One region of the Kitasatospora sp. NPDC048662 genome, then DNA from elsewhere that is predicted to be linked to it. Evidence: riboswitches for the same ligand, from Rfam matches in the RefSeq annotation. Region 1 holds a riboswitch; the other holds the start of a gene.
What was found. A riboswitch is a leader RNA that binds a small molecule or an ion and turns the genes downstream of it on or off. The one in region 1 is predicted to bind cyclic di-AMP.

Region 1 (7,376 bases):
GTGAGCCCGCTGCCGCAGCGCGACGGCATCGACCCGGTCCACGTGCGGCTGCCCCCCGAAGGCCCCTGGCCGACCGTCCGCGCCTACCTGGAGGAGCGTTACGGCGCCGCCGCCGGCCCCGGACGGATCGCGGCGATGCTCGACGCCGGCGAATTCGCCGGCTCCGACGGGCCGATCGCCCCCGACACCCCCTACCGGCCCGGCAGCCACGTGTGGTTCCACCGCGAACCCGGGCCGCCCGAACCCGTGGTGCCGTTCCCCGTCGAGGTGCTGTACCGCGACGAGCGGATCGTGGTCGCCGACAAGCCGCACTTCCTGGCCACCACCCCGCGCGGCAGCCACGCCACCGAGACCGCGCTAGCCCGGCTGCGCCGCGATCTCGGTCTGCCCCGGCTCAGCCCCGCGCACCGTCTGGACCGCCTCACCGCGGGCGTGGTGCTGTTCGTCGCCGACCCCACCCGCCGGGGCGCCTACCAGGGACTGTTCGAACGGCGGGAGGCCGTCAAGACCTACGAGGCGATCGCCCGGCACAACCCGGACGTGCCCCTGCCGACCACCGTGCGCAACCGGCTCGTCAAGGACCACGGCCGGCTGGACGCCTACCAGGTGCCGGGGGAGCCCAACGCGGAGAGCCGGGTCGAGCTGCTGGAGGCCCGCGACGGCCTGGGCCGCTACCGGCTCGCCCCGCACACCGGCCGCACCCACCAGCTGCGGGTGCACATGAACGGGCTCGGCCTGCCGATCCTCGGCGACCCGATCTACCCCGAGCTGCTGCCCGAACAGGACCCCGAGGACTACCGGCGCCCGCTCCAACTGCTGGCTCGCTCGCTGGAATTCACCGACCCCGTGGACGGCACGCCGCGACGTTTCGTCAGCGGACGGGTGCTGGCGGCGTGGGCCGATCCGGCCGACTGGCGCGGCTGACGGACCCTCGGAGCGACGGCGAGTGCCTCCTTGTGCGCAGTGTATTGACGGACAGTCTAATAACTTCTACCTTCGCGGCAGTGGCACCAGTCCACCCTCGATCACGCCCCACCGCGAAGGAGCCGGCATGCCGCCCCACCCTGCCGCCACCCCCGGCGCCCCCGACCGCGAGCGCACCGCCCCCGACCGGGAACGCACCGCCGAACGCCTGCTCGCCTCCTCCGCGAAGCTCTCATTCAACCCGCTGAACGACATCGACTGGGACGCCGACCCCGTCCCCGGCGCCTACTACTGCCCGCCCCGCCACCTCTCCCTCTACGGCACCGACCTGTGGGAACGGCTGACCGAGGCCGAGCGCATCGAACTCTCCAAGCACGAGGTCGCCTCGATCGCCAGCGTCGGCATCTGGTTCGAGGAGATCCTCATGCAGATGCTGCTGCGCCACGCCTTCGACCGGGATCCCACCAGCAACCACGTCCAGTACGCGCTCACCGAGATCGCCGACGAATGCCGGCACTCGGTGATGTTCGCCCGCGTGATCGCCAAGATGGGCGTCCCCGCGTACGGCGCCGGATTCGTCGCCCACAACCTGGGCCGGCTGTTCAAGGCGATCTCCACCCACAGCCAGACCTTCGGCGGCACCATGTACGTCGAGGAGATCCTGGACGCCTTCCAGCGCGAAATGATGAACGACGACACCGTCCAGCCGCTCACCCGGCAGGTCTCCCGAATCCACGTCATCGAAGAGGCCCGGCACATCACCTACGCCCGCGAGGAACTCGTCCGCAAGCGGCTCGGGTCGCTGCAGCGGCGGTGGGAGCAGTTCCTCCTCGGCGTGGTCATCTACTACGCCACCACCGCGCTGATCCACCCCCGGCTCTACGCCGCCGTCGGCATCGACCCGAAGATCGGCAAGGCCGTCGCCCGGGCCAACCCGCACTGGCGCAACACCAGGATCGAGATGGCGCAGAAGGTGATCGGCGTGCTGGACCGGGCCGGACTGGTCGGCCGCGCCAACCGCTGGCTGCTGCGCGCCGCCGGTGTGATCGCCTGAGCGGTTCGACGGCGGAGCGGGTCGCAGAGTTGTGATCATCCGGTGTCGAAGTGGTCTTCCGATGATCGAGTGGCGCGGATACAGTGCGAAGCATCGAACGATCCGGGGGGATCCTCATGCGTCGCGCGCCACTCGGCACTGCCGCTGCTGCCGTCCTGCTGCTCACCGCCGTCGCCGGATGCGGCGGATCGACGCCACCTGAGGGCGGTGGGACGGCGGCCACCACCCCTGCCGGGGACTCCGCCGGGGGCACGGCATCCGGCAGCCCGGGGACGGCCGGTGCTCCGAGCGCGGGCCCGAGCGATACCGCTCCGAGCGGCGCGGCCGGCAGCATCACCGTGGCCTTCGCCGGGGACGTCCACTTCGAGGGCCGGACCGGCTCCCGGCTGACCGCCCCCGCCACCGAAACCGCACTCGGGCCGATCGCCAAGACCCTGTCCGCCGCCGACCTGGCGGTGCTCAACCTGGAGACCGCGATCACCGGCCGCGGCAAGCCCGAACCCAAGACCTACACCTTCCGGACCAGCCCCAAGGCGCTGACCGCGCTCAAGGACGCCGGAATAGACGTGCTCTCCCAGGCCAACAACCACGCCGTCGATTTCGGCGCCGACGGCCTCGCCGACACCCTCGCCGCCAAGGCCAACTCCCCGATTCCACTGATCGGCATCGGCAAGGACACGGCCGAAGCCTTCGCGCCCCACATCGCCACCGTGCACGGCACGAAGGTCGCCGTCCTGGCAGCGAGCCAGGTCGACGAACTCACCAACCAGAAGTGGCGGGCCGGCGAGCACAAACCCGGCATCGCCTCCGCGTTCGACGAGAAATCCCTGCTGCGCGCCGTCACCGAGGCCAAGGCGCAGGCTCCCGTGGTGCTGGTGTACCTGCACTGGGGCGAGGAAGGCGTGGCCTGCCCGACCGCCGCACAGAGCGCCCTCGCCAAGAAGCTCGCCGCCGTCGGCGCCACCGCCGTGGTCGGCACACACGCCCACACCATGCTCGGCGCGGGCATGCTCGGAAACACCTATGTGGCGTACGGCTTCGGCAACTTCCTCTGGTACGGCACCTCGAACTACACCGCCTCCGACGAGACCGGCGTCACGACGCTCACCATCAGCACCGACGGACGGGTCACCGGCGAAACGTTCACCCCCGCCCACATCGACGGGCGGGGCGTGCCCGTTCCGCAGACCGGCGGCGCGGCGAAGGCCGCCCAGCAACGCCGCGACGGCCTGCGCGGCTGCACCGGACTGGCCGCCGTCCCGAAGTGACGGCGGCCGGGCCGGGCGGCCGTCAGCCCAGGTTCAGCACCTGGCCCGGGTGGATCAGGTCCGGGTTCTCGCCCACCACCTGCTGGTTGCTCTGGTAGAGACCGGTCCAGCCGCCGTTCAGCTCGTGGGTGCGGGCGATCTTCGCCAGCGTGTCACCCGGGCCGACGGTGTACGGCTGCGGGGACGGGGTCGTGGCGGACGGGGTTTCGGTGGACGGGGGTACGGGCGCGTTGCCGGGGGCGGAGGTGCTCGGGGACGGCGGGGTGGTGGGCTGATCCGGGGTGGACGGTGTGGGCTGCTGGTTGCCGCCGTTGCCCTTGCCGTCCTGGCCCTGGCCCTGGTTGGTGCCGTTGCCGGTCTCGGCGCTGTTGCCGTTCTGGTCGCCGGTGGGCGTGGTGGGGTTCGTGCTCGGAGTGGTGCTCGGGTTGGTGCTCGGGTCGGTCGAAGGGGCCGGGGCAGTCGGAGCGGTCGGAGCAGCCGGGACGGTCCGGCCGTCCGGGGTGGCGGTCGGAGCCGGTGTGGCCGCAGGCGGCTGGGGGCGCGTCAGCTGGATGTAGCGCTCGTACAGGCTCTGGTGGCTGGTCCAGAACCAGCCGCCGTTCTTCTCGTACCAGTACACGTGGTACACCGGGTCGTAGCCGGGCAGGCCGGAGAACACCGGAGTGGCGTTCCGCGGCGCGACGGTGCCGTCCGAGGCGGTGTTGACGGCCGCGATGCCGCGGGCGCCGCGCAGCGAACCCGCCTCGTCCGCCGAGTCGTTGTCGTCCACCACACCGGGGGCGCTGACCGTGCGCAGGCCCGCCGAGTCCGCGCAGGAGGCCCAGGGCTGCGGGCCTTCGGTGGCCAGGATGCGTTCGGCGACCGCGATCTGCTGGCTGCGGGTGGCCCCGCTGGGCAGCTCGGCGTACTGGGTGCCGCCGTAGTCGAGCCAGCGCTGGGCGGTGATCTGGAGGCCGCCGTACACGCCGTTGCCCGGGTCGGAACTCCAGTTGCCGCCGCTCTCGCAGTCGGCGACCCGGTCCCAGACCGTGCTCGGTGCGGCCTGCGCACTTGTCACGGCGAGCAGCGGCAGCGCGAGGCCGACGCCGGCTACGCCGGCTGCGGCGATCGCCCGCTCGGCTGCCTTCTCCGCCTGGCTCTGCCGACGATGGCGCCCGGAACCCGTGAAGAGCATGCCCGATCCTCTCCGCACGCCTGCGAGGTGAGCTGTCGGGTTCGGACCGGGAGGAAGGCCCGGCCGCCGCGTACCGGTCGGAGCCGGTGCGGGCGGCTTCACCCCTAGCCGTGGGGGACGGCGACGTACCTGGTTCCCCCGTCCCTGTCCAAGGGTTGTGGTGGTCGACCCGGCAACGCGGCGGACAGGGTTCGGCGTTGCCGCGCGTGGGGCCCGGCGGTGCGGGCCGGATCGAGCCTAATCACTCGAACGGAGTAATCACAAGCTCATCGCGCCTATGTCACGGCCGAGTTGCGTCAGCCCGGTGGTCGGGCAGCCGGGCAGCCGGGCAGCCGGGCGGGCGGTCGGTCGGGCGATGGGGTGGTCGGTCGGTCGGGCGATGGGGTGATCGGGTGGTCGGCTGCGAAAGTCTGGCCGATCGGTGGGATTGGGGGAGCGGGTGGAGGGGAAGGCGGACAGCCCCGCTTGGGCGGTTGGGTGTCGAGGGTTCCTCAAGTGGCTTGAAAAGCAAGGCAGTTGAGCGAAATCTGCGCATTGGGGGCGTTGTGGATAAATCGCGCGACAGCCACTTCGGCGGCTTCCTACCATCGCGGTGATCGCTGTTCCCCGACCCGCTGTGGAGGTGCCCATGGCTGTGCTGATTCCTGAAGTGCTCCGGGTGGAGCGTCAGTTCGCCCGTCTGTTCGTCGGTCAGTCGTTGTCCGTCCTGGGCGACAGGGTGTCGTTCGTGGCGCTGCCGTTCGCCGTGCTGTCGATCGGCGGGTCGGCCGCCGATGTCGGCCTGGTGGCTGCGGCCGGCCTGCTGCCGATGCTGGTGTTCGTGCTGGTCGGCGGCGTGTGGGCGGACCGGATGCCAAGACAGCGGATCATGCTGGCCTCCGATCTGGTGCGGTGCGCGGTCCAGGCGGCCGTCGCGGTGCTGCTGCTCACCGGGACGGCCCGGGTCGGGGTGCTGGCGCTGCTGATGGTGGTGTTCGGGGTGGCGGACGCATTCTTCCTGCCCGCCTCCACGGGGCTGATCCCGCTGCTGGTGTCCGGTGAACGGCTTGGCGAGGCCAATGCCTTGCGCGGGCTCGTCCACTCCGTGGGGTTGGTGATCGGGCCGGTGCTGGCCGGCGCGTTGGTCGCCGTCGCCGGGCCTGGCGGTGCCCTGCTGATGGACGCCGTGAGCTTCGCGGCCAGCGCCGCCGTGCTGGCGAGACTCGGCGCAGTGGGCGGGCAAGCCGTCGCGGAGCGCGCCGAGCGGCTCGGATTCCTGGCCGAACTCCGGGTCGGCTGGCGGCAGGTGTGCGAACGGACCTGGGTGTGGTCGGGCATGCTCGCGATTGCGATCTACCACGTGGTGGTGCTGCCCTCCGTGTTCGTGCTCGGCCCGGTCCTGGCGGATCACGAGTGGGGCGGGGCCGGCGCCTGGGCCGTGGTGGTCACCGCCTTCGGCCTCGGCTCGATCGTTGGTGACGTCTGCGCCTACCGCCTGAAACCGGCCCGACCAATGGCGGTGGCGGCCGTCGCGATGGCGGTTGCCTCCTGCCAGGCGCTGATCATCGGATCCGGCGCTCCGGTCGCGGTGATCGCCCTGCTGGAGGCCTGTACGGGAGTCGGCGTCTCGCTGTTCTTCGTGCTGTGGGAGACCTCACTCCAGGTGCACATACCCGAGCAGGTGCTGTCCCGGGTCAGCTCCTACGACCACCTGATCGCAGTGGCGCTGATGCCGCTCGGCCTGGTGCTCGCAGGACCGCTCTCGGACGGGATCGGCGTGCACCGGACGCTGTTCGGCATGACCGCACTCGCAGTGCCTGCCGCCCTTGTTCTCCTTGCTCTGCCGGCCGTCCGGAAGCTGCCTGCGCGACCACCGGTCGATGCACTATCCGCTAATCCATGAAAGATTGGAATAGGCTTGGGATGGTACGCCTCGCCCGGTCAACGCCCGCGGAGCATCGCACCACGCACCACCACGTCCCACGCACCACGACGTCCCACGCACCACCCGGGAGCCATCCATGTCCGTCGAGGCCCAGCGCCCACTGCCACCCCCGGCAGCCGCGCCGACCGCCGCTGCGCGCACCACCCCGCCCGGCGGGCCCGGTGGCCGGCCGATCCGGCTCGGGCTGCGCGCCAACCTCGCGCAGTTCGGCCTGCTGGTGGCGGTCAACGCCCTGGTCGGCGGCATGCTCGGTCAGGAGCGGACGGTCCTGCCGCTGCTTGCCGACAAGGTCTTCCACCTGTCCGCCTACACAGGTGCGCTGACGTACATCCTGGCGTTCGGCGCGACCAAGGCGATCACCAACTTCTTCGCCGGCACCCTCTCCGACCGGTACGGGCGCAGGCCGGTGCTGATCGCGGGCTGGCTGGTGGCCCTGCCGATACCGGCGATGCTGGCCTGGGGCCCGACCTGGGGCTGGATCGTCGCGGCGAACGTGCTGCTGGGCGTCAACCAGGGCCTCACCTGGTCCACCACCGTGATCATGAAGATCGATCTGGTCGGCCCGGCCCGGCGCGGCCTTGCGATGGGCCTGAACGAAGCGGCGGGCTACCTCGCGGTGGCCGTCACCGCGACCGCCACCGGCGCCATCGCCGCCCACTGGGGCCTGCGCCCGCAGCCGTTCCTGCTCGGCGCGGCCTACGTCGCGCTCGGCCTCGGCCTGACGGTCGCCGCCGTCCGGGAAACGCGCGAGCACGCCCGGGCGGAGGCCGCCGCCCACCGGGCCACGGCAGACGCGTCATTGGAGGGAGTGGCCGTCGGCGCCGCGTCGGAGGGCGTGGTCGTCACCGCCACGTCGGAGGGCGCGGCTACCGGTACCGCGTCGGAGGGAGTGGCCGTCGGCGCCGCCTCGGAGGGCGCGGCCACCGTCCGTGCGAATGCCGGGGGCGAGGGCGACGGCCAGGCGGGGCTCAGCACTGCCCGAATAGCCCGCACCACCAGTCTCGGCGACCGGGCGCTGTCCAGTGCGAGCTG
Region 2 (7,376 bases), on a different contig from region 1:
GGGCCCAGCCGAGGGTGAAGAAGACCAGCGAGAGCACGAAGCTGAGGATCGCCCAGGGGAACATGACGAACTGGTACAGCGCGCCCTTCCAGCCCGCCGCGTCGCCGAGCCGGGCGGTGATCCGGCCCCAGACGCCCTCCCGGCGGACCGTCACCGCGGCCGGGGCGGGCAGGTCGAGGCCGAGCAGGGCGCGCATCCGGTGGCGCTCGGCAGCGCCGAAGCCGCGGCCGGTGATGGTCAGCAGGGCGAGCACGGGCAGGCCGAGCGCGCTGAGGGAGAGGCCGAGGCCGGCGCTGAACAGCGCGACGACGAGGGAGAAGCCGAGCACGGAGATGGGCAAGCCGCTGAGCGCGAAGCCGAGCTCCCGGTAGGCGGCCCGGGAGAACGGGGCGCGCCAGAACCCGGGCCAGGTGGGGTGGTCGCCGGTGGAGGCACGGTACGCAGCGGTGGACATCCGCGGTCCTTCGGGTGGTCGGGGTGACGCCGCCGGTCGGCGGCGTCGGGCACGCTTCCAAGGTGCCGTACCGGGCCGGGTCCACGGAATGAGGTCTGCTGCCCGATCGGTGGTGGGGTTAACCCCCGGGTCGCGGGGCCGGGGCGGCGAGTCGGACGGCCCGCCACTCGGGGGCGAGCAGCGAGTACTGGAGGGCGTCGTGCCAGCTGCCGCCCCAGTGGGATTCGTCGCGGATCCGGCCCTCGTACCGGAAACCGGCCCTGGTCAGCACCCGGGCGGCGGCCGGGTTGTCGGGGTCGGTGCGGGCGAACAGCCGGTGCAGGCCGAGGGTGTCGAAGCCGAGCGCGCAGAGCAGCGCGGTGACCTCTCCCGCGTAGCCGCGGCCCCAGGTGTCGTGGCGCAGCACGCAGCCGAGCTGGGCGGCGTGTTCGCCGTCGCGGGTGAGGGCGCCCTGGCCGATCGGCTCGCCCTCCGGGTCGTCGACGGCCAGCCGGTAGTGCTGCCGGGGCTCGGCCTCGGCCTCGTCGAGGTAGAGCTCCAGCTGGTCGGCGCACTCCTCGAAGTCGGCGGCGCCGAAGGGGAGATGCCGGACCACCCGGGGGTCGCCGTGGACGGCGTGCAGCGCGGCGACTTCCTCGGGGGTGTGGTGGTACTCCCGCAGGGTGAGCCGGGGGCCGGTCAACCGGACGGTCTCCATGGGGCTCGACCCTACCGGTCGGCCTCACCCGGACCGGTTAACGTACCGGGGTGGACGACGAAGACCTGCACCTGCTCCCCCGTACCCGTGCCGCCGACCTGCTGGACTGGGCGGCCGAGGAGGGTTTGGAGGCGGTACCCGAGCCGGCGGTGCGGACCGTGCTGACCCTGCTGGAGCTGGGCGGCGCCCGCTTGCACGACGGTTTCCCGGAGCTGTCCTCGCCGGTGCTGGAGCACCTGCTGTACGAGCAACTGCACCTGTACGTCCAGCCGGACGGCGATGCCTGGGCGTACCCGGCGGCGGTGCGGCTGCTGATCGAACGCCAGCGGGCGGCGCGGCGGCTGAACGCCAAGCGGCTGGAGAAGCTGCGCGAGGAGGCCGACTGGCAGGGCCAGGTGCTGGTGGACTCGCTGCTGCGCCGCTCCGACCTGCTGACCTGGCCGCGCCTGTACACGCTGCTGCTGCGCGCGGACGGCGTGCCGGTGCACGACCTCGACCAGGTGCGGGGCTGGCTGGAGGAGTTCCGGGCGCTGGACGTCGAGGAGCGGTTCGCCGCCTACGAGCGGGTGCCCGGGGTGGATCCGGACGGCGGCTGGGGGCCGGAGCGGGCGCTGCTGGTCGGGGTGTCCACGGACGGGGCGCGCCGGCTGCTGGAGCACGGCCTGATGCGGCGCAGCTACCGCAACCTGGCCGAGCTGAACGCCCGGGGCCTGCCGATGCCGGACGAACTCGCGGGGGCGTTCGAGGAGTTCGAGGAGGCAGTGGCGCAGGCCGCGATCGACCTGTGCGGCGAGTGGACGGTGCCGGGGCTGGCCCGGCTGCTGCTGGAGGAGTTCCCGGAGCTGGCCCCCGAGGTGTACTGAGGGTTCGCGGCCCGCCGGGTCCACCGCTCGGAGGACCCGGGGATCGCCCTGACGGGCCATCAGTCCTGGCCGTCCGGACGATCCGCGGGGCGGGCCGCCGGGCCAGGGTGGAGCCATGGACATCGTGACTCCCGCCGCCACCGCCGCGGCCGGTCCGCGCCCCTCGCTGCGCCGGGCCGCCGCCCATGCCGCCGCGCTCTGGTCTGCCGTCTTCGCCCTGGTGCACCTGTACTGGCTGCTGGGCGGCCGGGCCGGCCTGCCCGACGGCCTCTCGGTGCTGGACAACACGCCGCTGCTGGTGATCGACATCCTCGCGATACCGCTGTGCGCGGTGGCGGCGGCGCTGGCCCTGGCGCTGGTGCGGCCGTGGGGCGGGCGGCTGCCGGCCCGCCGGCTGCTGTGGGCGGCCCGGGGCACGGCGGTGCTGCTGATCGTGCACGCCGCACCGTCCGTACCGGACTGGCTGGCGCTGGCGGCGGGTCACCGCTCGGTGGCGGAGCTGGACGCGATGGCCCGCTTCGCGACGGTGCTGTACGAGCCGTTCTTCCTGGCCGGTGGGGTGCTGTTCGGCTGCGCGGTGTTCGGCCGCCGGATCCTCGAAGGAGGCGGCGGCCGTCGGTGAGCGCGGACCGGCCCTACGGCTGCAGGCCGCGCTGCTGGAGCCAGGGCAGCGGGTCGACCGGGGCGCCGCCACCGGGGCGGACCTCCAGGTGCAGGTGCGGGCCGGTGACGTTGCCGGTGGCGCCGACCGCGCCGAGCACCGTGCCGGAGGTGACCGGGCCGGAGGCGGTGGCGATCCGGGAGAGGTGGCAGTACCAGAGTTCGGTGCCGTCGGGCAGGGTCTGGATGACCCGGTAGCCGTAGGGGCCGGACCAGCCCGCCGAGGTGACGGTGCCTCCGGCGACGGCGGCGACGGGAGTGCCGGTGCGGGCGGCGAAGTCCAGGCCGGTGTGCAGGTGCGCCCAGTGCGCGCCGGACTGGGCGAACTGCGCGCTCAGCTGGTAGCCGGCCACCGGCAGGGTGTGCGCGGCCTGTTCGGCCTCGGCCTGCTGGGCGGCGCGCTTGGCCTCGGCCTCCTGCGCGGCGGCCAGCCGGGCGGATTCGTCGGCGGCGGTGCGCTGGCCGTCGGCCTGCTGCTGGATGCGGGCGGCGAGAGCGAGCCCGGGGTCGCCGGCGAGCAGCCCGTCGGAGGCTTCGTCGGCGGCGGTGACGGGCACCGGGGCGGCGGCCTGCGCGGGGGTGGCGGCGAGTGCGGTGGCGCCGAGCGCGGCGGTCATCGCGGTGACGCCCAGCAGGGGCGCGCCGGTGCGGGACTGCCGGGGCAGCCGGTGCCGGGCGGCTTCCGGCTCGACCGGGTGGTCGAGCAGCTGGGTGCCGGTGCTCTCGCTGTAGGTCGACGCCACGGGGGCGTGCTCCTTCCTTCCCTGCCGCCGACCGGGTTAGCTGACGGGTTCGGAGGTGGAAGGTCTCCTACGGTCGGGCCCAGGGCCGTCCCGATTCACCCCGGTGGAACGTGGTTCCCCGGCTCCTGGGACGCCCCGAGGGGTGTGCCCAAGTGGATTAGGCGTGGCGCACGGTGCCGCATGGTTACGGCGTTGCCGACCGCGCTGCGTTATCAAACGTTAATCCTATGGACCCCATGATTCCAAGCCGCTACCACGAGACGGCGAAGATTTCCTGACGCCCTATGGGTGATTTATGACGGTTCACCAGGGCCAAGCTGACGGATTGTGACCGAGTGGTTGAGTATCCGTACTCACGCCGCGCTCCCGGGCCGACGCGACCCTGGTGCCATGACCGCAACCGTGCCGCACCGGACCACCGCCGCCTACTTCGCCCAGGCCGCCCTCTCCTTCGGGCTGGCCACCGCCGCACTCGCTCTCGGGATCGCCTACCTGCCGGTGAGCGCCTGGATGCGCGCCTTCCTCGCCGTCGGGCTGCTGTACGAGATCACCTCCGCGTTCACGCTGGCCAAGGTGATCCGGGACCGCCAGGAGGAGGGCGCGATCACCAGCCGGGTGGACAAGGCCCGGCTGGACAAGCTGCTCGCCGAGCACGACCCGTTCAAGGTGGAGGGCATCTGACCGGTTCGGCCGCCCGGCCTTGACGGCTAAGGCTATTAGCCTTAGCTTTGTGGCTATCGGCAGTCGGCCGGGCCTCCAGCGCCCGGCGCGCCGCAACGCCCGCCCAGGAGGCCCGCGATGAACAGCACCCTCGGCACCACCCGGTACCTCGACGTCCCCGGCGGCCGGATCGCCTACGACGACACCCCCGGCACCGGCGTCCCGGTCGTCCTGCTGCCCGGCATGCTCGAAAAGCGCACCACCTACCGGCACCTCGCGCCGCTGCTGACCGCCGCCGGGCACCGGGTGATCACCATGGACCTGCGCGGCCTCGGCGAGTCCTCCACCGGCTTCACCGACTACTCCCCCGCCGCGATCGCCGACGACCTGGTCGCCCTGCTCGACCACCTCGACCTGCGCGGCGCCGTCCTGGCCGGCAGTTCCTACACCGGCGCCACCGTGGTCCGGGCGGCCGCGCTCGCCCCCGGGCGGACCGCCGGGGTGGTGCTGATCGACGCCTTCATCGAGAACCTCCCGCTGAACGCCTTCCAGAAGGCCCTGTTCGGCCTGGCCACCCCGCTGATCACCGCGTTCCCCGGCCTGTGGAGCCCGCTGCAGAAGTTCTACTACCCGACCGCGCGGCCCGCCGACTTCGACGCCTACCGGGCCGGCCTGGCCGAGATGCTGCGCCAGCCCGCCCGCAAGGCCGCGCTGCGCGGCTACCTGAAGGGCGACTCCGCGCCGGTCGGCTGGTGCGAGGCCGTCGACGTCCCCGCGCTGGTGCTGATGGGCAGCAAGGACCCCGACTTCCCGAACCCCGAACTGATCGCCGACCGGCAGACCGCCGCGCTGCGCGGCCGTAAGGTGATGATCCAGAACGGCGGTCACTACCCGATGGCGGGCTACCCCCAGGCGGTCGCCGACGCCCTGCTCCCCTTCCTGAACGAGGTCGCCCGCTGATGGCCCGCGCCGGACTCTCCACCACCGCGGTGGTGGACCACGCCCTCGACCTGATCGACGCCCGGGGCGCCGAGGCGCTCACCCTGGCCGCCGTCGCCGCCAGCGCCAAGGTCGCCACCCCCTCGCTGTACAAGCACGTCCCCGGAGGCCTGGCCGAGCTGCGCCGCCTGGTCGCCGTCCGCATCCTCGACGACCTGACCGACCACCTGGCCGCCGCCGTCCTCGGCCACTCCCGCGACGAGGCGGTCGCCGCCCTGCTCGCCGCGTACGCCGGGTTCGCCACCCGCTTCCCCCGGCGCTACGCCGCGCTGCCGCAGGCGCCCGTGGCCGACCCGGAGCTCATGGCGGCCGGCGAGCGGCTGGTGAACGTGCTGTTCGCCGTCCTGCGCGGGTACGGCCTGGAGGGGTCCGAGGCGGTGCACGCCGCACGCACCCTGCGCGCCGTGGCCCACGGGTACGCCTCGTTGACCACGGCGGGGGCGTTCCAGCTCGCCGAGGGGCCGGACGTGACGCTGGAACGGCTGACCGGCGTGCTGATCGACGGCCTCGGCAACTGGCCCGGCGGAAGCGGCGCGTGACCTGACGGGGGCCTGACGCGTTCTACCCGGTATGAAGAAGCGCAGCCTGCTCGCCTTTGCCTCGCTCGCCGTCGGCGTGGTCGCCTCGCTCACCGCGCCCAGCGCGCACGCCGGATCCGAGCACGCGGGTGGCAGCACCCCGCACACCGACACCCTCTCCGCCCCGGACCGGCCGCTCGCCGAGGAGGTCCAGGAGGACGGCTCGCCGGCCTGACGGCACCTCCCACCTGCGCGAACGCCCCCGCACGCGCCTCTCCGCACTGTTTCGCAACCGGTTCTCCACGGATCCGACACCAACGGTGCGTAACGCTGTGCTTCGGTCGGGAAGTCATACCGCGTGAAGACCTTCCACGGGTGACCGCCAAGCACGGAGGACAGCGCAATGCCGCAGGCGACTCAGCACATCGAGCCCGGCACGGGGCTGATCCCCGCCCCGCGCACCAGCCCCGACGGCGCGGCGGCCGACGCCCGGCCCGGCGCACCGCAGCCGGAGCGCCGGCGGGCGGCGTTCGCGCGCGGCTTCGCGGTGGTCCGGTCGATACGCTCGCTGCGGCCGGTGGCGGCGAAGGAGCCGCAGCCGTACGGCGAGGTCGACGGCCAGTGACGCCGGCCCGCCAAATGTGACGGAGCGTGAATTCCGGCCGGGCGGACGGGCGTTGCCACCGATCCATCGACCCGCCGCCCGGCGGACCCCCGGCCCTGCCGGTTCTGTCCGATATTGACGCGCTCTGAACAGCAATGCTTCGATCAGTTCATACGCCAGTAGGAAGTCAGCCCTAGAATTCGGCGCGTGACGACCACTCAATGGTGCTTGGCAGCAGCCGCATTGCTCGCTCTTCTCGCTCTCGCGGCCTCCGCCCGGTCCCGCGCCGTCACCCGAACCCTGCGCGGCCGGCTGGCCGCCACCGAGGACGAACTCGCCGCCACCCGCGACCGGCTGGCCGCCGAACTGGCCGACCGTCAGGCGGGTGCCGAGACGGCGCTGCGCGAGCAGGAGATGAACGCGGCCACCCGCCGCGCCTTCCTCAGCGTGGCCCGCCGCATCCTGGTGATGGCACACGACCAGCAGGCCGGCCTGGACGAGATGGAGCGCACCCACGACGACCCGGTGCTGCTCGAAGGCCTGCTGCGCGCCGACCACGCGGCCGCCCAACAGGCCCGGCTCGCCCAGACCCTGGCGGTGCTGTGCGGCTCCCGCGCGGGCCGGCACTGGCCGGAGCCGGTCTCGCTGGAGGACGTGGTGCGCGGCGCCCAGTCGCGCATCCTGCCGTTCCAGCGGGTGGTCGTGCACAGCCGGGTGGACACCGCCGTGCTCGGCGCCGCCGCGGAGGCGCTGATCCACGCGGTGGCCGAACTGCTGGACAACGCGACCCGCTACTCGCCGCCCAGCTCCCAGGTCTACGTCACGCTGATGCCGGTCCACAACGGCGCGGTGATCGAGATCGACGACTGCGGCGTCGGCATGACCGAGGTGACGGTCGCCAAGGCGGGCGCGGCCCTGTCCGGCGGCGGCTCGCTGGAGGTGTCCCGGATCGGCGAGGTCCCGCAGCTGGGCCTGGCCGCGGTCGGCCGGCTCGCCGAGCAGTACGGCTTCCGGGTCACCATCAACTCCGCGCCCTCGCCGTACGGCGGTGTGCGGGTGGTGGTGCTGCTGCCGTCCGCGCTGCTCACCGATCCGCTGTCGGTGCCCGCGGCGAGCAGCGTCCCGCGCACCGAGCCGGTGGCGGCCGCGCCGCCCACCCGCCGCCCGGCCGTCGCCGC

Region 2: another riboswitch for cyclic di-AMP. It lies ahead of ACZ6R9_RS05860 (M23 family metallopeptidase); the one in region 1 lies ahead of ACZ6R9_RS18460 (transglycosylase family protein).

Annotation. Positions count from the first base shown of each region.
Region 1 covers NZ_JBVJHA010000006.1:72,621-79,996, reverse strand. The annotation lists gene ACZ6R9_RS18475 (pseudouridine synthase) at 1-924, shown strand, start outside; gene ACZ6R9_RS18470 (AurF N-oxygenase family protein) at 1,052-1,978, shown strand; gene ACZ6R9_RS18465 (CapA family protein) at 2,095-3,246, shown strand; gene ACZ6R9_RS18460 (transglycosylase family protein) at 3,269-4,420, opposite strand; cyclic di-AMP (ydaO/yuaA leader) riboswitch at 4,424-4,593, opposite strand; gene ACZ6R9_RS18455 (MFS transporter) at 5,049-6,302, shown strand; gene ACZ6R9_RS18450 (MFS transporter) at 6,421-7,376, shown strand, end outside.
Region 2 covers NZ_JBVJHA010000001.1:1,203,771-1,211,146, reverse strand. The annotation lists gene ACZ6R9_RS05880 (sensor domain-containing protein) at 1-454, opposite strand, end outside; gene ACZ6R9_RS05875 (GNAT family N-acetyltransferase) at 573-1,151, opposite strand; gene ACZ6R9_RS05870 (hypothetical protein) at 1,202-2,014, shown strand; gene ACZ6R9_RS05865 (DUF3995 domain-containing protein) at 2,130-2,636, shown strand; gene ACZ6R9_RS05860 (M23 family metallopeptidase) at 2,650-3,417, opposite strand; cyclic di-AMP (ydaO/yuaA leader) riboswitch at 3,428-3,591, opposite strand; gene ACZ6R9_RS05855 (YiaA/YiaB family inner membrane protein) at 3,808-4,098, shown strand; gene ACZ6R9_RS05850 (alpha/beta fold hydrolase) at 4,216-5,037, shown strand; gene ACZ6R9_RS05845 (TetR-like C-terminal domain-containing protein) at 5,037-5,615, shown strand; gene ACZ6R9_RS05840 (hypothetical protein) at 5,647-5,829, shown strand; gene ACZ6R9_RS05835 (hypothetical protein) at 5,998-6,219, shown strand; gene ACZ6R9_RS05830 (sensor histidine kinase) at 6,406-7,376, shown strand, end outside.